One region of the Ferriphaselus amnicola genome, then DNA from elsewhere that is predicted to be linked to it. Evidence: predicted binding sites of a transcription regulator. Region 1 holds the regulator's gene; each other region holds the start of a gene.
The links. Region 1 encodes sigma-54, which starts transcription at its own class of promoters, with help from an activator protein. Its sites were predicted from a motif close to TGGCACNNTTCCTGCT; they were not measured.
Positions count from the first base shown of each region.

Region 2: OYT1_RS12140 (TorF family putative porin) is a predicted target of sigma-54. The motif match lies at 1,760-1,775, and genes of this name have one in related genera.
Region 3: glnA (type I glutamate--ammonia ligase) is a predicted target of sigma-54. The motif match lies at 2,439-2,454, and genes of this name have one in related genera.
Region 4: OYT1_RS07025 (circularly permuted type 2 ATP-grasp protein) is a predicted target of sigma-54. The motif match lies at 2,570-2,585, and genes of this name have one in related genera.

Region 1 covers NZ_AP018738.1:582,494-587,519, reverse strand. Annotated here, with positions in the region: gene lptC (LPS export ABC transporter periplasmic protein LptC) at 1-51, shown strand, start outside; gene lptA (lipopolysaccharide transport periplasmic protein LptA) at 35-604, shown strand; gene lptB (LPS export ABC transporter ATP-binding protein) at 601-1,323, shown strand; gene OYT1_RS02785 (RNA polymerase factor sigma-54) at 1,352-2,758, shown strand; gene hpf (ribosome hibernation-promoting factor, HPF/YfiA family) at 2,772-3,095, shown strand; gene OYT1_RS02775 (PTS sugar transporter subunit IIA) at 3,143-3,598, shown strand; gene hprK (HPr(Ser) kinase/phosphatase) at 3,613-4,563, shown strand; gene rapZ (RNase adapter RapZ) at 4,560-5,026, shown strand, end outside.
Region 2 covers NZ_AP018738.1:2,444,243-2,449,268, forward strand. Annotated here, with positions in the region: gene OYT1_RS12125 (hypothetical protein) at 1-289, opposite strand, end outside; partial or broken gene OYT1_RS12130 (YifB family Mg chelatase-like AAA ATPase) at 430-1,266, opposite strand; gene OYT1_RS12135 (accessory factor UbiK family protein) at 1,284-1,556, opposite strand; gene OYT1_RS12140 (TorF family putative porin) at 1,831-2,625, shown strand; gene glnK (P-II family nitrogen regulator) at 2,671-3,009, shown strand; gene OYT1_RS12150 (ammonium transporter) at 3,020-4,486, shown strand; gene OYT1_RS12155 (deoxyguanosinetriphosphate triphosphohydrolase) at 4,595-5,026, opposite strand, start outside.
Region 3 covers NZ_AP018738.1:58,243-63,268, reverse strand. Annotated here, with positions in the region: gene glnL (nitrogen regulation protein NR(II)) at 1-470, opposite strand, end outside; gene OYT1_RS00310 (DUF4124 domain-containing protein) at 507-884, opposite strand; gene glnA (type I glutamate--ammonia ligase) at 977-2,392, opposite strand; gene OYT1_RS00300 (cation diffusion facilitator family transporter) at 2,555-3,721, opposite strand; gene OYT1_RS00295 (rhodanese-like domain-containing protein) at 3,798-4,250, shown strand; gene aroQ (type II 3-dehydroquinate dehydratase) at 4,353-4,787, shown strand; gene accB (acetyl-CoA carboxylase biotin carboxyl carrier protein) at 4,797-5,026, shown strand, end outside.
Region 4 covers NZ_AP018738.1:1,410,466-1,415,491, forward strand. Annotated here, with positions in the region: gene istA (IS21 family transposase) at 1-130, opposite strand, end outside; gene OYT1_RS07000 (ANTAR domain-containing response regulator) at 187-771, shown strand; tRNA gene OYT1_RS07005 (tRNA-Thr) at 896-971, opposite strand; tRNA gene OYT1_RS07010 (tRNA-Lys) at 1,010-1,085, opposite strand; gene OYT1_RS07015 (hypothetical protein) at 1,335-1,892, shown strand; gene OYT1_RS07020 (flavodoxin) at 1,959-2,507, shown strand; gene OYT1_RS07025 (circularly permuted type 2 ATP-grasp protein) at 2,671-4,068, shown strand; gene OYT1_RS07030 (alpha-E domain-containing protein) at 4,068-5,026, shown strand, end outside.

The DNA of each region.
Region 1 (5,026 bases):
ACCATCAAGCTGCTGTCACACGTAAGAAGCGAACATGTTGCTGCGAATTGATGCTCTCTTGCTCTGCCTCCTACTACTTGGCGCATCGTCGGCTTGGGCGGAGCGTGCTGATCGCAACCAACCGATGTATTTGGATGCCAACACCGTCAACATTGACGATGCGAAGCAGATCAGCATCTTTGAAGGCAACGTCAGACTCATCCAAGGCACGCTAATGATCACGGGCGACAAGATCGTAGTCACAGAAACCGCCGCTGGTGACAAGCATGGCACCGTCACAGGCAAACCCGCTCAGTTCAGACAGAAGCGCGAAGGCGTGGATGAAATCATCGAAGGTAACGGACAGCGCATCGAGTACGACACGCAGAATGAATTCCTAGAACTCTTCGGCGAAGCCAGCATGAAGCGCAGTAACGACGAAGTTCATGGCGATCACATCACCTATGACTCCAAGACCGAGATATTCCATGTGGACAGCTCGCGAACTCCGAATTCCGGCCAGCGAGGCCGAGTTCGCGCAGTCATTCAGCCTAGGAACGAGAGCATCCCAGCCCCCACGGATCCAGTGTCCATCCGGCCTTCGACCAGTTTAGGTAAGCCATGAGTGAATTGCGCACCACCTCGCTGAGGAAGCAGTACCGCGCCCGCACTGTGGTGCAAGACGTATCTCTATCCGTGCACAGCGGCGAAGTGGTCGGCCTGCTCGGCCCTAACGGTGCAGGAAAAACCACCAGCTTCTATATGATCGTAGGCTTGGTTGCAGCAGATGGCGGAGACATCTACATCGACCAGCACAAGATCACTCATGCGCCCATTCATCGCCGTGCCCAATTAGGACTAGGCTATCTGCCACAAGAGGCCTCGATTTTCCGTCGCTTGACGGTGGCCGAAAACATTCGCGCCGTACTGGAGTTGCGCGGACTCCCTCTCGCCCAACAGGAATCGACGCTAGAAACCTTGCTAGACGAGTTACATATCAGCCACATACGCGACAATCCCGCCATGAGTCTCTCTGGAGGCGAACGACGGCGCTGCGAGATCGCACGCGCGCTGGCCACCGATCCGCGTTTTATTCTGCTGGATGAACCCTTTGCCGGCGTTGACCCCATCGCCGTGCTAGATATCCAGAAGATCATCCGTTTTCTCAAAGAACGCGGCATCGGTGTGCTGATTACCGACCATAACGTGCGGGAAACCTTGGGCATCTGCGACCGCGCCTACATCATCAACGCTGGCGCAGTGATGGCGGAAGGCAAGCCCGAGGAAATCATCTATAATGAAGCCGTGAGGAAAGTGTATCTCGGCGAGCACTTCAAACTATAAAAGTGACGCCCACCTAATAATCGTTGGCATGAAAGCATCACTACAACTCAGGCAATCCCAGCAACTGACGCTCACACCGCAGTTGCAGCAATCTATCCGCTTACTGCAACTCTCTACCTTGGAGATCAATCAGGAAACTGCGCGACTGCTGGATGAGAATCCGTTCTTGGAGCGCGAGGAAGACGAGATCACCTCGTTTGCCACGAGTACGGCAAGCACCACCTCCACCAGCCCCGAGCAGCCTGAAAGAGAATCATCCAAGGCCGAGGAAGACTGGAGCGAGCTGTCTTATAGCCCTAGCTCAGCCAGCTCTGATGACGAAGATGACCACTATCCCGAGACAGCCGCCAGCTCCCCAAGTCTGCGCGAGCATCTCCTGACCCAACTCAGCCTCAGCCAACTCGACCACCATGACCGCCAACTGATTGCACTGCTAATTGACGCGCTAGATGATGGCGGCTTTCTGGCACAGTCATTGGAAGACATCTTCGAGATGCTACCGGAAGAGTTAGATGTCACGCTAGATGATCTAGAAACTGCACTCGTCCAGTTGCAACATCTAGATGAGCCTGGCATCGCGGCACGCGATTTATCTGAGTGTTTGTCCTTGCAGCTGCGCGCCCTGCCAGCCACCACCCCGAGTCGGCAACTAGCGATACAACTCACGGACAAGCATCTCGATCTCCTGGCTGCTCACGACTACACCCGCCTCAAACGGCTGCTACACTGTGACGAAGATGGTCTGCGTGCGGCTCAAGCCCTCATTCTGCAACTCAATCCGCGCCCAGCCGCGCGTTACGAGCAACGGGTCAGCGATTACGTCGTGCCCGACGTCATCGTCGAGCGCCAGCGTGGTCGCTGGGCGGCCCGCCTCAACCCAGAAGCTATGCCACGTTTACGCGTGAACCAACTTTACGCCAACATCATGCAGCGCCGTGATGAGCAAAGTTCGCAACAGATGACTGGGCAGTTACAGGAAGCACGTTGGTACATCAAGAATCTGCAACAGCGCTTCGACACCATCTTGCGCGTATCGCAAGCCATCGTGGAGCGGCAGCGTATGTTCCTTGAGCATGGCGAAGTCGCCATGCGCCCGCTCGTGCTGCGCGAGATCGCTGAACAGCTTGAATTACACGAATCGACCATTTCACGAGTCACCACACAGAAGTTCATGCTAACTCCACGTGGTATCTTTGAACTCAAATATTTTTTCGGCAGCGGCGTCTCCACCGACAGCGGCGGGGCATGTTCCTCCACCGCCATCCGCGCCTTAATCAAGCAACTGGTCTCTCAGGAAGATGCTCATCATCCGCTGAGCGACAGCCGTTTGGCAGAAATCCTCGTGTCGCAGGGCATACAAGTCGCTCGGCGCACTGTGGCAAAATACCGGGAATCGCTAAATATCCTCCCGGTCAATCTTCGTAAATCACTCTAACAAAGGAGCAACCATGAACCTCAACCTCAGCGGACATCATCTAGACATCACTCCCGCCATTCGTGAGCATGTGGTCAGCAAACTGGGCAAGATCAAGAAACACTTCGACAACGTGCTGGATGTCACCGTAATCCTATCGGTGGACAAGCTCGAACAAAAGGCAGAAGCCACCGTCCATATCAGCGGCAAAACAATCTTCGTGGAATGCCAAGATGCCAACCTGTACGTCGCCATCGACGAGCTGATCGAGAAGTTGGATCGCCAAGTGTTGAAGCACAAGGAAAAGAACACCGCGCGTCGTCATGACGACTCCGGCAAGATCGTTGAAGCAGAATAACCTTTAGTGGGCGGTCTAATGGCCGCCCTTTTTCATGGGAACAAACCATGGGTTTAATTAGTAACCTCCTGCCGCCCGAAAATGTCATGGTGGATGCCGAATCCACCAGCAAGAAGCGTGTGTTCGAACGAGTCGGCATCTTATTTGAGAACACTCGCAACATCGGGCGCAGTCAGGTATTCGACAGTCTGTTCGCGCGCGAGAAACTCGGCTCGACCGGGCTGGGGCAAGGCGTTGCCATTCCACATGGCCGCGTCAAGGGACTGCGCGATCCAATCGCCTGTTTCATCCGAACCACCACCCCGATCCCCTTCGATTCACCGGATGGGCTGCCGGTGAGCCTGATCTTTGTCCTGCTGGTACCGGAACGGGCGACCGATCTGCACCTACAGCTGTTAGGCGAACTAGCACAGATGTTCTGCGAAAAATCCTTCCGAGATCAACTGCTCGCCAGCGATGACCCAGCCGTTCTTTACCAACTGTTCGCCAACTGGCAAGCCTAGGCGGAGGCTTTGATATGGCTCAGGTAGATATTCGGCGGCTGTTCGAAGACAAGCAAGAGCGACTAGGTTTGGTATGGGTCGCTGGAGAAGGTGGCGCCGACAAGATCCTCGACAGCGAGCTCGTCAATGCGTCGAACAAAGGCTTGATCGGCCACATGAATCTGATCCACCCGAACTGGGTGCAAGTATTCAGTAGCATCGAACTGGACTATCTACACAGCTTAGATGCCGAGGCGATGCAAGCCTCGCTGCAACTACTCGATCATGGCAGCACACTGTGCCTGATCATCGCCGGCACGGACGAGATTCCGCAAGCGCTGGTCGCCTACGCCGACCAGACGCACACGCCGCTGTTCCATTCGCCCAAGAACAGCGTCCACCTGATGTGGCTGGTGCGCCACTACATCGTTGCCGCATTGGCTGAATCGACCACGCGCCACGGCGTATTCCTCGACGTGATGGGCATCGGCGTACTCATCACCGGCGACAGTGGCGTGGGCAAAAGTGAACTCGGCTTGGAACTCATCACGCGCGGCAGCAGCCTAGTTGCCGACGACATCACTGAGTTCTATCGCACCTCGCCGGACACACTCGAAGGAAAATGCCCTGATCTGCTACGCGATTTTCTTGAAGTGCGCGGTCTAGGCATGCTGAACATCCGCACCATGTTCGGTGAAACTGCCGTGCGCCTACGCAAATCACTCAAGCTCATCGTCCACCTCCACCGCCCGCCCGGTGGAGACCTGTCCAAGCTGGAGCGGCTGCCTCTCAATGCCAGCCACCAAGAGATTCTTGGCATACAGATCAACACCGTCAGCATTCCGGTGACGGCCGGACGCAACTTGGCTGTACTGGTCGAAGCGGCCGCACGCAACTACGTGCTGCAAGAGCGTGGTATCGACACCATGAAGGAATTCTTCGATCGCCATCAAGCCGAAATGGAACGCGATCTGGAAGACCGATGACCCAGTTATTCCTCATCAGCGGCCTGTCTGGCTCCGGCAAGAGCATCGCCATCAAACTATTGGAAGATAACGGGTTCTACTGCGTGGACAATCTGCCCGCCGAATTGCTACCCACATTGATCGCCAATCTGCAGCAGGCCGGAAATCGGCAGATCGCCGTAGCGGTCGATGTGCGCAGCGGAGGCAGCGTGCGCGAACTGCCCGCACTGATCGAACAGTTTCGCGAGCAAGGCATCGACGTCCGACTGTTGTTCCTAGACGCCAACAACGACGAACTCGTCAAACGCTACTCGGAGACTCGGCGGCGCCATCCTTTAAGCAACGATACGCTGACGCTCCCGGAATGCGTACAGCAGGAACGCGACCTGCTGGCGGACATCGGCAGCATCGGCCATCGCATTGACACCAGCGACCTCAATCCGAACGCCCTGCGTGCTTGGGTCAAATCGTTCATTCAGCTCGA
Region 2 (5,026 bases), 860 kb from region 1:
GCTGATAGTCAGGACTGTATTTTCGCTCACCGTTTTGCCATACATCGCCGATTCTTACATAGGGAAGCATCCCAATCGGGAAGAATCGCTGAACTATCGAAGACTCCGTGGCTCGACTCGATAGCATCGCGTCATTGCTGGTAGGGTCAGCACGAACTGGAGAGATGGCGACTTGGACATTAGGCTGACTGCGACCATTAATGCCTCCAGGAAAAATCACATCGCCGTACCAATCGATCCGCCAAGGTCTGTCATCGGGCGTGAAATAGGGGAACCTCAAAGGGGGCATGGTAATTCCAGCATGGTAAATTGCAAGTTCAAGTCTTATTAATCATGCGATTACGAACCATATTCGCAATTCTAGTCGCATATAATTACAGTGCAGTCGCAAATAATATGATTCAGTCGCATTTATTGAGACTACTTACAGCCAACCAGTGAGACCGCGCTCGCCGTATGATGAGGGCTCCTGAACGGGCGAATCTGCCATCTAGCGATATCGAAAGCGCCATCCAACGATTGCATAGCGGCGCTCTCTAGCGCCTCAGCTTCCGTCATGGATGGCAATATCCCTGGAAAACGGCTCGCCAACATAGACTTTCCCGTGCCCGGCGGTCCAGACATCAACACACTGTGCCCACCCGCAGCGGCAATTTCCAGCGCACGTTTAGCCTGACCTTGGCCTTTCACTTCCCTCATGTCAGAGTAGTGCGGAGATCGCAGACTGGCACTGGGAATAAAGCGATCCAGCGCATCACGCCCCGTCAAGTGTGCTGCCACTTGCAACAGCGACTTAGCCGGAAAAACCGCCGCCTGCTCGACCAAGGCGGCTTCCGCCGCATTCGCCTCCGGCAGAATGAAGGCACGTCCGCTAGATACGGCGCGATAAGTCATTGCCAGCGCACCCCGAATCGGGCGCAACTCACCGGTCAGCGCCAGCTCTCCAGCAAACTCATACTCAGCCAGACGTTGCGACGGAATCTGCCCAGTGGCAGCCAAGATGCCCAGCGCGATGGGGAGGTCAAAACGCCCACTTTCCTTAGGTAGATCGGCAGGCGCTAGATTGACAGTGATACGACGAGCGGGGAATTCGAATTGACAAGTCAGCAGAGCGGCGCGAACCCTATCCTTGCTTTCCTTTACCTCAGCCTCGGGCAAGCCGACAATGGTGAAATTGGGTAGGCCGTTGGCCAGATGAACTTCCACCGTCACTTGGGCGGCATCCATACCGGACAATGCACGGCTATAAAGAACCGCCAAGCTCATGGCTGGGCTGTGCGAAGTTAACCCAACTCACCGGCTGGAGATTGCGGCGCGCTCGCCGCAGCTCGCACCTCAAGCTCGGCAACCCGCGCTTCCAATGCGATCAGCTTCTCTTGCGTACGCGCCAACAACAGCGACTGCACCTCGAAATCCTCACGCGCCACTAGATCGAGCTTGGAAAAACCTTGCACCAACAAGGCACGCACATTCCTCTCTACATCCTTTGCCGGGCCACTGGCCAGCGCTTCATTGACCTTGCTGGTCAGGTCATCCAAAATCTTCGCATTGAACATGAGGTACTCCCAAACATTAAGTGTGAGAAGTTTAGCAAAGGCCGCCACCAAGCAGGGAGATTCTTAATGCCTAGTCAACGCCCCGTTATAGTGCACCGGAACAGTGCACCACCATTTTTCGTGCGCACATTATTGGACGCAGCAAAAGGCACAATTACCAGCTTGATTTATCAATCATCTGTTTTATCGAAGTTTTTACAATCTGGCACGGCTCATGCTTTATAGAACATGCGGAAATCGTTTGCCGTTATCTTAACTACCGAAAGGAAACATCATGCTGAACAAGAAACTGCTGAACACTCTGGTACTGGCCGCTTTGGCTGTTCCGACTTTGGCAATGGCCGAAGATGCACCGGCTTCTCCTCATACCGTGACCGGCAACGTCGGAATGGTCTCTAATTACGTGTTCCGTGGCATCACTCAAACTTCTCACAATCCTGCCGTTCAGGGCGGTTTTGACTACGCCCATGCTAGCGGCTTGTACGCAGGCGTGTGGGGCTCCAATGTAAGCTGGATCGCCGATAGCGGCGCAGTTGCTTCGGGCAGCGTGGGCATGGAACTGGACACCTATGCCGGCTTCAAGAACACCTTCGCAGAAGACTTCTCTTACGATATCGGCTTTGTCCGCTACAACTACTTGGGTAAATACACTCCAGCTGCTCCTTGGGTCAAGGCTGATACCGATGAAGTCTATGGCTCGATCGGCTACAAGTGGATCTCCGCCAAGTACTCGTACGGCTTGGGCAAGTTCCTGACCATCCCTGATGCACAAGGCACCAACTACATCGAACTGAATGCGAACTATCCAGTGAGCGACACCGGTATCACTTTGGGCGCGCACGTGGGCAAGCAAACGTACAAGGGTTCGTCTGCTGCCTACTTGGCAACGACTGCCAGCGGCTCTCCGACTTACACCGATTACAAGGTCAGCATCAGCAAGGATTTCAGTGGCTATGTGTTGGGCTTGGCATACAGCAAGACCAATGCCAGCAACTTCTACAACTGGCCAACCTTCGGTGGCAACTGGGGCAAGGGCGTAGCCATCTTGTCGCTGACTCACGCAATGTAATACTTTTGGGGCGGTTCGCCGCCCCACTCTACCAAGGAGAATGCGATGAAAATGGTCACAGCAATCATCAAGCCGTTCAAGCTGGACGAGGTGCGTGAAGCGTTGTCCGCCATCGGCGTACAAGGTATCACCGTCACCGAAGTCAAAGGCTTTGGTCGGCAAAAAGGGCACACCGAGCTATATCGCGGTGCCGAATATGTGGTGGATTTCCTGCCTAAGATCAAGTTGGAAGCCGCAGTCGCGAGCGAGATTCTGGATCAGGTGATCGAGGCAATCGAAAAGTCTGCTAAAACCGGCAAGATCGGCGACGGCAAGATCTTCGTGCAAGAAGTCGAGCAAGTAATCCGCATCCGTACCGGTGAAACCGGCCCTGAAGCCCTGTAAGGAGATCGAGATGAAGAAATTCTTAGCTGTATTTACGTTGCTGGCATCGCTGGGTGGCTTTGCTATCGCCGCCCATGCTGCTGATGCTGCCAGCGCGGTTGAGGCTGTATCGGCAGCGGTCGCAGCAGCTCCCGTAGCCGATGTCGCTGAAGCGGCCTCTGCCGTAGCGGAAGCCGCCCCTGCCCCCGTTCCCAACAAGGGTGACACTGCGTGGATGCTGGTCGCTACCGTTCTGGTAATTTTTATGAGTTTGCCAGGTCTAGGACTGTTCTACGGTGGCTTGGTGCGCACCAAGAACATGCTGTCGGTATTAACCCAAGTGTTCGTAATCTTCTGCGTAGTCGCGCTGTTATGGGTCACCTACGGCTATAGCGTTGCATTCACCGACGGCGGTTCGATCAATAGCTTCTTCGGCGGTTTGTCTAAGGCATTCTTGTCTGGCGTCACCCCCGACTCAGTCGTGGAAACATTCAGCAAGGGCGTGGTCATTCCAGAGATGCTGTTCATGGTGTTCCAGTTGACCTTCGCAGCTATCACTGTGGCGCTGATCGTCGGTGGATTCGTGGAACGCATCAAGTTCTCCGCATTGCTGGTGTTCGCCGTGCTGTGGTTCACCTTCTCCTACCTGCCAATGGCGCATATGGTCTGGTTCTGGGGCGGTCCTTCGGCCTTCGCTGATCCATCTGGCTTCATCTTCGGTAAGGGCGCGCTGGACTTCGCTGGTGGCACCGTGGTACACATCAACGCTGCGATGGCAGCTCTGGTAGGTGCTTTCGTGATCGGCAAACGTATCGGCTTCGGCAAGGAAAAGATGGCGCCGCACAGTCTGACTATGACCATGATCGGCGCATCCATGCTGTGGGTGGGTTGGTTCGGCTTCAACGCCGGCTCCAATCTGGAAGCTACTGGCACTGCAGTACTGGCAATGGTCAACACCACCGTGGCAACTGCCGCAGCGGCGTTGTCTTGGATGGCAGCGGAATGGATGTTGCGCGGCAAGCCTAGCTTGTTGGGTGTAGCTTCCGGTTGCGTGGCTGGCCTAGTAGCAGTAACGCCAGCTTGCGGCTTCATCGGCCCGATGGGTGCGATCGTCCTTGGCCTAGTTGCTGGTGTACTGTGCTTCTGGGGCGTCACCGGCCTGAAGAAGATGCTAGGCGCAGATGACTCGCTGGATGTATTCGGCGTGCATGGCGTAGGCGGCATCCTCGGCGCACTAGGTACCGGCGTTCTGGCAGCTCCCAGCTTGGGTGGCACGGGTGTATATGACTACGCAACTGGCGCAGTGGCGGAATACTCCATCGCTGCACAAGTGACTAGCCAAGCTTGGGGCGTGGGCACCACCATCCTGTGGTCGGGTATCGTCAGCTTCGTGTTGTTCAAGCTGATCGACATGACCATCGGTCTGCGTGTCAGCGACGAGCAAGAGCGCGAAGGTCTAGACACCGCCACTCACGGCGAACGAGCTTACGATTACTAATCTCGTCTAAACTGTAGCAACGACAAGGGCGCCAATGGCGCCCTTGTTCTTTGGGATATGCGGTTTCGTCTGCGTGGTTTTACTTAACTCGTTGACGCCCAACCTCTCTCAGACCTGAATCTCCTCCACGGCAAAGATGCGCCTATGCTCGCGGATGGCGTAACGGTCAGTCATACCCGCAATGTAATCCGCCACGGCACGGGCTCGATCCGCCTCGGCCTGATGCGCGAACTGCGGCGGCAACAAGCGACTGTCCTCCATGAACGCAGCAAACAGGTCAGTGATGATGCGACGTGCCTTAGAGCTCATGCGCATCACACGGTAGTGACGGTACAGATTGGCTCGCAAACAGGCTTTTAACTCGCGATTCTGCGCATAGATTTCGTCGCTAAAGGCGACGATGGCGGGCGCGTTACGCACATCGTTCAGCGTCTGCACCTGAGACTTGCTCAAATTACTTTCCGTCTCGCGGATCAAGTCGCCGACCAAGGTATTGATCATGCGACGGATAGTTTCATGCACCACGCGACGATCAGCCAA
Region 3 (5,026 bases), 520 kb from region 1:
TGCTCCAAGAGTTGTGCCGCACCTCGTATGCCGCCCAGTGGATTCTTGATCTCATGAGCGAGGTTGCGCAGCAATAGGCGATTGGCCTGCGTCTGATCCAACATCTGCTCTTCGCGCGCTAGTCGTAGCGGGCGGTCAATGGGATGAAACTCCAGCAGTAGCTTGTAATCTGGATCGTTCAATAAGGGTGTGATGGCGGCACGCAACTGTAGTTTTGTGTGGCCGGAGGTGCCTAGGGTAAGCTCATGTTCGATGTAACTGGCATGGTTACTCAACGCATGCTGCATCGCTCCAGCCAATTGCCCAGTTTGGGTAAAGGCATGCTGGATGGGATGGCCAATCAAATGCTTCCGGCTGACATCGAAAAGATTCTCCGCCGCTGGGTTGAGATAGGCGATGCGCGCCTGACCATCCAGCAACAGGATGGCCGTGGCAAGTTGTTCAAGTGTGGGGATCGAAGTATCAGGCATGTTGGCTATAAAGCAGATTCCATGCCACGCCGAAGGTCATTTTAGGCGAGCCAATTCAGAGTTGAGTGCTTCGATGTTCTTTTGATGCAGCACGACATCGGCCTGATTGTTAGTCTTGGCACGAGCTTCGCTCAACAGTGACAACTCGGTCGCTCGCTCTTGCTCCAATATCCGCCGCCGCATGTCATCCCGTTCGCGTTGGGTCTGCCCATCGACTCTAGGGAAGCTACTCGGTGAAACAGCTCTAGATGACTGTGTTTGCCTAGCTACTGGCGGTGCCAAATCCAGCCGTTTGGCACCTTTGCTCGGAGTGCTGGAGTAGGTAACGTGGCCACTCCCATCCACAGATTTGTAGATATCCGCCAAGGCGGAGAGGCTCAATAGCAACCCCAGACTCAAGCAAATCAATCTCATCGCACTGCCCTAAAAGAAACGACTCGAAGTATAGCAGGCCAAAAAACAAAAACGGGGCCGAAGCCCCGTTCCTGATACACCTGCGATATTGCTTACAGGCTGTAGTACATGTCGAATTCCACTGGATGCGTGGTCATGCGCATACGAGTCACTTCCGTCATCTTCAGTTCGATGTAAGCATCGATGAAGTCGTTGGAGAACACGCCGCCACGAGTCAAGAATTCACGATCTTTATCCAGAGCCGCCAGTGCTTCATCCAACGAAGTACATACGGTTGGGATCAGTGCATCTTCTTCGGGTGGCAGGTCGTACAGGTTCTTGTCAGCAGGATCGCCAGGGTGGATCTTGTTCTGAATACCATCCAAGCCCGCCATCATCAGTGCGGCAAAGCACAAGTATGGGTTAGCGGAAGGATCTGGGAAACGTGTCTCGATGCGGCGTGCCTTGTCGCTAGCGACGTGAGGGATACGGATCGAAGCGGAACGATTCTTGGCAGAGTAAGCCAGCTTGGTCGGTGCTTCGTAGTGAGGAACCAGACGCTTGTAGGAGTTGGTGCCCGGATTGGTGATCGCGTTCAGTGCCTTCGCATGCTTGATGATACCGCCGATGTAGTACAGGGCAGTCTCAGACAAACCGGCGTAGCCGTTGCCGGCGAACAGGTTCTTGCCATCTTTCCAGATAGACTGGTGAACGTGCATGCCAGAACCGTTATCGCCAACGATAGGCTTAGGCATGAAGGTCGCTGTCTTGCCGTACTGATGAGCGACGTTGAAAATCACGTACTTCTGAGCTTGGGTCTGGTCAGCGCGCTTAACCAGCGTGCTGAACTTGGTGCCCAGTTCGCACTGGCCAGCAGTCGCCACTTCGTGGTGATGCACTTCGACCTCGATACCGATGTCTTCCAGCGCCAGACACATTGCTGCACGGATGTCGTTCAGGCTATCAACGGGAGGAACTGGGAAATATCCACCCTTGACGGTAGGACGGTGGCCAGTATTGCCGCCATCGAATTTTTCACCAGAGGACCATGCCGCTTCTTCGGAATTGATTTTCACGAAGCAACCGGACATATCAATGTTCCAGTTAACGGAGTCGAAAATGAAGAACTCTGGCTCTGGGCCGAAGTAAGCAGTGTCACCCACGCCGGAAGATTTCAGGAATGCCTCAGCGCGCTTGGCGATGGAACGTGGATCGCGGTCGTAACCCTTGCCGTCAGATGGCTCGATCACGTCGCAAGTCAGCACCAAGGTGGTTTCGTCCATGAACGGGTCGATATAAGCCGAGTCAGGATCCGGCATCAACAACATGTCAGACGCTTGAATACCCTTCCAGCCAGCGATGGAGGAACCATCGAATGCGTGGCCATCTTCAAACTTGTCCGCCCCGAAATACTTGGCGGGTACGCCTACGTGCTGCTCTTTACCACGAGTATCGGTAAAACGCAGATCAACAAACTTGACTTCATTATCCTTGAGTAACTGAATTACATCTGCTGCCGACTTGGACATCGCTCTCTCCCAAATAAAAACAATTAAAACAAACCTGTCCTTCCTGAGCAGGAAGCGTGCCATACCGCATCGCTCGGAAAGCGGCATTTTGCCATATTCAATAAGGTAGATGGCAACAATCGTGCGCACCAACCCAGAGCGGCAGCCGCGCGAATTGCACCATTATTGGGCGAAAATTTGATAAATATGGATGGAACGAAACCAAGGATCATCCCCGACGATCTGCTCGCTTTTACGTTTTAGTGCGGCCAGCTCTTCGTGCTTGAGCCCAGCAGTAAATATTTCAATATCGACCTTGCCGTCGAGATAGTGAAGGACCACAGAGCTTTCGAGCGGCGCGGCGCTATCTAGTCGCTGCGACAAATGATCCAGCAGTTTGCTTCGGCTGGGCAAATGGGCATTTGGTCGGGCCTTGGAGTCATCCTCGGGGTCGATGTGAACCATCACGTCCATCACATGATGGTTACGCAGGACCCGCTGGCGGGCACTTTCAGCAATATAGTGCCCTTCAGATACGCTAATTCTTGGATTGACAATGACATGAGCATCCACCAAGGCGTGATCCGCCATTTTGCGCGTACGCAATTCGTGCAGGCTGAATACGCCAGGAGTATCCAGCAAGGTCTGGCGTATGGCTGCGACTTCGCTTTCATCTAGCCCCGTATCAATCAGCTCAGCCAAGGCCTCGCGCGCTAACTTCCCCCCCATGTGGGCAATCATCACCCCCACCACAGCGGCAGCCAACAGATCAAGAAAAGCGAAGCCAAGCAAGTTGCCACCGATACCAGCCAGCACCACTAGCGAAGAGGCAGCATCAGAGCGGGCATGCCAAGCATTGGCGACCAACATCTGCGAGCGCACCCGCTTGGCGACAGCCAGCATATAACGAAACATCCCTTCCTTGGCCGCCAGCGCCACCAAAGCTACCCAAAACGTCACAGGATGAACCACCTGCACTTGCGCAGGATGTTGCAAGCGCAGTGCCGCTGCCACTAGCAAAGCCACACCTAGCGCAGCCAGTAGCACACCCAAAATCAACGTGGCTGCCGTTTCGATACGTGCATGACCGTAAGGATGATTGGCATCAGCATGACGATTTCCCTGTCGATTGGCATAAAGCACCAGCACGTCAGAGAGCAAGTCCGACAGCGAATGCAAGCCGTCAGCCATCAAAGATTGTGATCGACCAAAATACCCGGCCAGTATCTGAAGCACCGTCAACAGCAAGTTGATGACAATACTTACCCAAGTGCTCTTTCGTGCGGCGGCAAAGCGCTCTGGATGCTTAGGCTCAAACTCTGGAGACATTGTCTGGGTGTGATTTTTCATGCGGGATGGGTTAGTATTCTGCGTCGGGCGCAGGATACCACTTGCGCCACTATCATTGAATATGGATGCCATTCTTATGGGAAATATCACCAAGATACTGCAAGCGGCACAACAACGCGCTCAGGAAATGAAGTTGTCGTATCAAGGTGCGCTGACTCCTAATGAGGCCTATGAGCTGATGAACCAAGCTTCTGGTGCCGTCTTAGTGGATGTACGAACCACTGCAGAGACGATCTGGGTCGGCCAAGTTCCGGGGGCAGTGGAAATCGAATGGATGGGCTACCCGTCAATGAGGCCGAATGCACACTTCCTTGCGCAGCTCGAACAGGAAGTCTCTAAAGAAGCATTAGTAGCGTTCATTTGCCGAAGTGGGCAACGCTCTCATCACGCCGCAGTCGCAGCTACGCAGGCTGGCTACGTTAACTGCTTCAATGTGCTAGAGGGATTTGAGGGCGATCTGAACGATGAAGGGCATCGTAATGTGCTGAATGGTTGGCGCGCCCTAGGGTTGCCCTGGGAGCAAACCTAAGTAATAGATGCCATCACCTGGCTTCGCCCACAAGCCGAATTCTTTCGGCTTATTTTCATCAAAATCTGGACAACCACCCCTCATTTGCGGCAAACTTCGCTCATGAAGAATGTACTTGTCTTGCATGGTCCAAATCTGAATCTGCTCGGCAGCCGTGAGCCGGCCGTGTATGGACGCGTCACGTTGGTCGAAATTGACCAAAAATTGGCGCAGTTTGCCCGCGAACAAGGAGCAGAGTTATCTGCTTTCCAAAGTAATGCTGAATCTGCCTTGATTGAGCGTATCCATGCCGCTCGATTGGATGGCACCACCTTTATAGTAATCAACCCTGCCGCATTTACCCACACGAGCGTCGCTTTGCGTGATGCACTCGCCGCAGTGGGCATTCCTTTCATCGAGGTTCACTTGTCCAATGTATTCGCTCGCGAATCATTCCGCCACGAGTCGTATTTTTCAGACATCGCGGTGGGAATCATTAGCGGTCTGGGTGCAACCGGCTATGAGCTGGCAGTGCAGTACGCGCTGCAACAACCCTAGGAGACAATAATGGATTTACGTAAACTCAAAGCACTGGTCGATCTGGTCGAAGGCTCAGGAATCGCCGAACTAGAAATTTCCGAAGGCGAAGAGCGTGTTCGCATCACGCGCACCGTTGCTGCCAGTCAGCAGCTCTACGCTGCACCACAGCCGGTCGCCATGCCAACTGCTCAAGTCGCTGCACCTGCTATTGCCTCTGAACCAGCCAAGCCTGCCGAACCGGAGGGTCACGTGGTTAA
Region 4 (5,026 bases), 830 kb from region 1:
CGACTTTGTTGGTCAAATACTTCCTGATGGTGTTGCGGGAGAGTCCGGTCCTTCGAACGATCTCTCTGATGGGCATGTTGTCGCGCAAATGCCAGCGCCTGATGCTGCTTAATATCGCCACGTTGATCACTCCTGTTTGTTCCCGCTCAAATATTGAGCAGGACAGTATCTATACGTGGGTCAAATTTGGATGCAATTTACTGCGCTAGGTGGGTCAGTTTTGGGTGCAATTCAACAGTTCTGGCAACTCTAAGCATGGGATTACGTCAGGTTGGGCATCAGATCATTCAAGCAGATAACGGGGAACAAGCAATAAGGCTTTGTCGCCATGAGCCCCCAGAGCTTGCGATTCTTGATGTGCGCATGCCCGGACTATCCGGCATAGAGGTTGCCAGAATTCTGCGTGACTCTACCTCGATTCCCTTCATCTTCCTGTCTGCGTTCAATGATGCACAAATCGTTCAGGATGCCATCGACGCTGGCGCACTGGGCTATCTAGTCAAACCCATCAAAATATCACTCATAGTGCCAGCAATAGAGGTAGCGCTTACCCGAGCAGATGAACGAACCAAGTTAGAGACAAGCAACGCCGATCTCCTAGAAGCGCTGAAGAGCAATCGGGTAATTGATACTGCCATTGGCATCATCATGGAACGCCACCATATCGCTCGCTCGCATGCCTTTGATGCGATTCGTGGCTATGCCAGAACGCACCGGCTTAAAGCTTTGCGCGTTGCCGAAATGATTCTGAATGGGGAATCTCCGTTATGACATATTAGGGCTGAAATACCTACAGCCCTAAATCTCGTCTAGCACAGGCAGGTTAATGAGGTAAATTCACATAGTTGCAGATAAAGAAAAAGCCACGCATCTACTTGATTGCGTGGCTTAAATTTGGTGCCGCTTGTCGGATTCGAACTGACGACCTACCGCTTACAAGGCGGTTGCTCTACCAACTGAGCTAAAGCGGCTTAAACAGGTGCGGATTATACCAGCACAGGCTTCATTTTGGTGGGTCGGGCGAGATTCGAACTCGCGACCAACGGATTAAAAGTCCGCTGCTCTACCGGCTGAGCTACCGACCCAAAAATGAAGCGCGGATTCTACGGAGTACGTCCCTTCACGTCAATCTATTCTATGGACTTATTCGATAATTGAATCGGTGAATACATGTTTTGTTCGCCTTTGCATGCAGTTATACGAGGAGATGGTACCAATATAGGTAGGCGATGCCGCTGAACTCAAAGCAATTCATTATTCCGAATAACCATCTTCCTAGCCTTGGTACAAATATTGCTGAACGTAGGGTCCGATCACTAACAACAGGATTCAACATGCTATTCGATGCTTATGAACAAAAAGGGCTGCTGTTCAATATGAACTTCAAGGAAGCTAACGGCAGCTACGCAGCCTATCGGGGTGATTTAGTTTTAGAGTTAGGTGAAATCGGCGACGCACTTGGGCATCGCAAGCCTCCTGTGGCAACCATCAAAAATACGATTGTTCTGTCAGAAAACGACAAGATTAAACTATACGTTGGTAGCTTGGATGAGCTTGCGCTCCTCCCCAAGGTCATTGATTACTATCATGCTGATTTTTCGGAAGATATTCTAATCATCCTATTTGTAGTGAACATCAACAAACCCCTCATCATCGAAACGTCCGGCCTGCGTATCGCTGCGATTGGAATGCAGGAAGGCTTGATCTGGAACGAACTGATTGATCTAGCCGCATTGGACAAGAGTGACTTCAAGGGGCAGTCCGCCTCTGAGAAGATCATCACTGTCTATAAAGCGCTGCATGACTTTAAGCCCAAGGGTGATGCGGTCTCGTTCGAAGAGGCGCTTACCCGCACAGTGGAGTTGAAGCGCGCCGGACGAGGTCCAGTCTAACTTCTGTCACATCACCCGCCGATTGTCGGACTCACGACAATCGGCGAAGTAACTCAAGGAATCCTCATGTCTCGCATCGGATTATTCTTTGCCAGCAGCACAGGAAATACTCGTCGTATCGCAAAGGCGATCAAGAAGCGCTATGACGATGACACGATGGCTGACGCGCTCAACGTCAATAAGGCTAGTCCAGAGTTGGTGGCTGGGTATTCCTTTCTTATCTTCGGCACATCGACTCTCGGTGGCGGAGAGTTACCTGGACTTTCCACCGACTGTATGGGTGGCGGCTGGGAGGAGTTTCTGCCAAAACTTAAGGATGTCGATTTCACCGGTAAGACCGTCGCCCTGTTCGGGCTCGGCAACCAAGATAAATATCCTGACGAATTCGTCGATGCGATGGGTGAGATTTACCACTTCATCGTCGAGCGCGGTGCAAAAGTGGTCGGCGCATGGTCAACGGAAGGCTATGAGTTCATCTCATCCAAAGCGCTGGTCGATGATGAGTTCGTAGGCTTGGCTCTCGATCAAGAGAATCAGAAAATCCAATCCGATTCCAGATTGAATGAGTGGTTAAAGTTGATCGCACCGGAATTCGAACTACCAGAACTGGGATAGTTGTCGGCAACAAACTCGATAAGTGAGTGCACTGAGTGAGCCCCATCACGGATCACCTGCACTGGCACGCTTATCGCTTAGTGTTCTGTAAGATCAACTACAGAACGACCACATGGAACTCGCCTCTTCAGAATACGCTTGTAACACTGCTTATGATGAACTGTTGAACAGCGACTTAAAGCCACGACCTGCCGCTCAGCCGCTATTCGACTATCTAGACACTCTGGACAAGAATGAGCTCGCTGCACGTCGTCAGGCGGTAGATGCCACCATCATGGCGATGGGCATTACCTTCACTATCTATAGTGAAGCCGGCAATATTGACCGTGCGTGGCCCTTCGACCCTATTCCTCGGGTGATGGCCCGCTCTGAATGGGAGCAGATCCAGTCTGGGCTGAAGCAGCGCCTGCTCGCCCTTAATCTATTCATCAACGATCTATACAACGAGCAACGCATCATCAAAGACGGGGTGTTCCCCGCCGAGGTGCTCACTGGCTCGGGAAACTTCCGACCACAGTGTGTCGGCGTCACGCCCCCTTTTGGCGTCTGGGCGCACATCTGCGGCACCGACTTGGTGCGCGACCGTGACGGCACCGTGTATGTGCTAGAAGACAACCTGCGCGTACCGTCCGGGGTGTCTTACATGCTGGAAAACCGGCAGATCATGAAGCGCATTTTTCCCGAGGTGTTCCGCACCACCAACATCCTGCCGGTGGATGATTATCCGACCCAGTTGTATCAAACGCTTGCGGCACTATCGCCACGCACCGGTGAGCAGCCTGTCATCGCTGTGCTGACTCCGGGCATCTACAACTCAGCCTATTTCGAGCATAGCTACCTAGCGCAGCAGATGGGCGCCTATCTAGTTGAAGGTTCGGATCTGGTAGTCGGCAGCGACGATGTGGTCTATATGAAGAGCATCGATGGTTTGCAGCAGGTGGATGTGATCTATCGGCGCATCGATGATGCTTTCCTCGACCCTGAGGTGTTCAACCCCGATTCAGTCTTGGGCGTACCCGGTCTGATGCGCGCTTGGCGCAAGGGCACCGTCGGGATCGCCAATGCACCCGGCGCGGGTGTGGCGGACGACAAGGTGGTCTATGCTTTCGTGCCGCAGATCATTCGCTACTATCTGGATGAATCGCCCATCCTCGCCAACGTCCCCAGCTATCTGTGCATGTATGACGATCAGCGTGACTATGTGCTGGCCAATCTAGACAAGCTCGTCGTCAAGCCGGCCAACGAATCCGGCGGTTACGGCATGCTGATCGGCCCACGTGCGACGCCGGAAGAGCGTGCCCAATTCGCCGAGCTGATACGCGCGAATCCGCGTAACTACATGGCACAGCCGACGCTGGACATCTCCACGGCCCCCACGTTGATCGATGGCAAGCTCGCTCCACGCCACCTGGATCTGCGGCCATTCGTATTGCAATCGGACAAGCTCTACGCCACCACGGGAGGCTTGACACGAGTTGCGCTGCGACAAGGTTCACTGGTGGTAAATTCATCGCAAGGCGGTGGTAGCAAAGACACTTGGATCGTAGAGGATGGAGAGTAATGATGTTAGCCCGTGCCGCAGAAAATCTTTACTGGATGGCGCGCTACTTGGAGCGCGCAGAGAATACCGCAAGGCTCATCAATAGCACCACCCATGTGCTACTTGATCTGCCACTTGAAGTTTCGTATGGATGGAAGAACCTAATCGAGGTCGCCGGACTGGACACACTGTTCCACAAACACTACGAGGAGGCCAATGAAGAGGCCATCATGCGCTTCCTGATCGAGGATAGTCGTAATCCCAGCTCGATCTACTCGTGTGTGCAATATGCCCGTGAGAACACGCGCACTTTGCGGGAAGTGTTGCCTGCAGAGATGTGGGAACGCATCAACAGCTTGTATCTGTACGTTCGTGCCCATGCCGCCAGCGCCTGCCATTCCCGCCGAGATCGCTACATGGTGCTGAACAATGTCATCGAGCAGCGTCACGCCATCGTAGGCTTGGTGTCTGGAGCGATGGTGCATGACTTGCCCTATCAGATCATCAAGTTGGGGCGCAATGTCGAGCGCGCCGACATGACCTCGCGCATCCTCGACCTCAACTCAGCGATTCAGCTTCCGCCCGACAGCGTGCTGCATGAGATGCTGATGGAGCGTATCTGGATGAGCACCTTGAATTCCCTCTCGGCCTATCAGACCTATCGACGGCTGATCTCCATGCACGTGCGCAGTAGCCAAGTCATTGAGTTCCTGCTCCACGACATGCGCTTCCCACGCAGCATCTCGCATTGTCTTTCCGAAATGGAAGCTTGCATCAAGCTGATGCCAAGGTCAGAGCCGCTGCAAATCGTCATTGCCAAACTACGCCAAGATATCGCACAACATCACACTAACGGAGTCACTTCCACCGCCCTGCACGATTACTTGGATGGCATGCAGGCTAAATTGGGTAGGGTTCATGATGCACTGACACGCCACTACTTCCATGCCTACGAAGGTGGCACCGCCCCCGAGGGAAT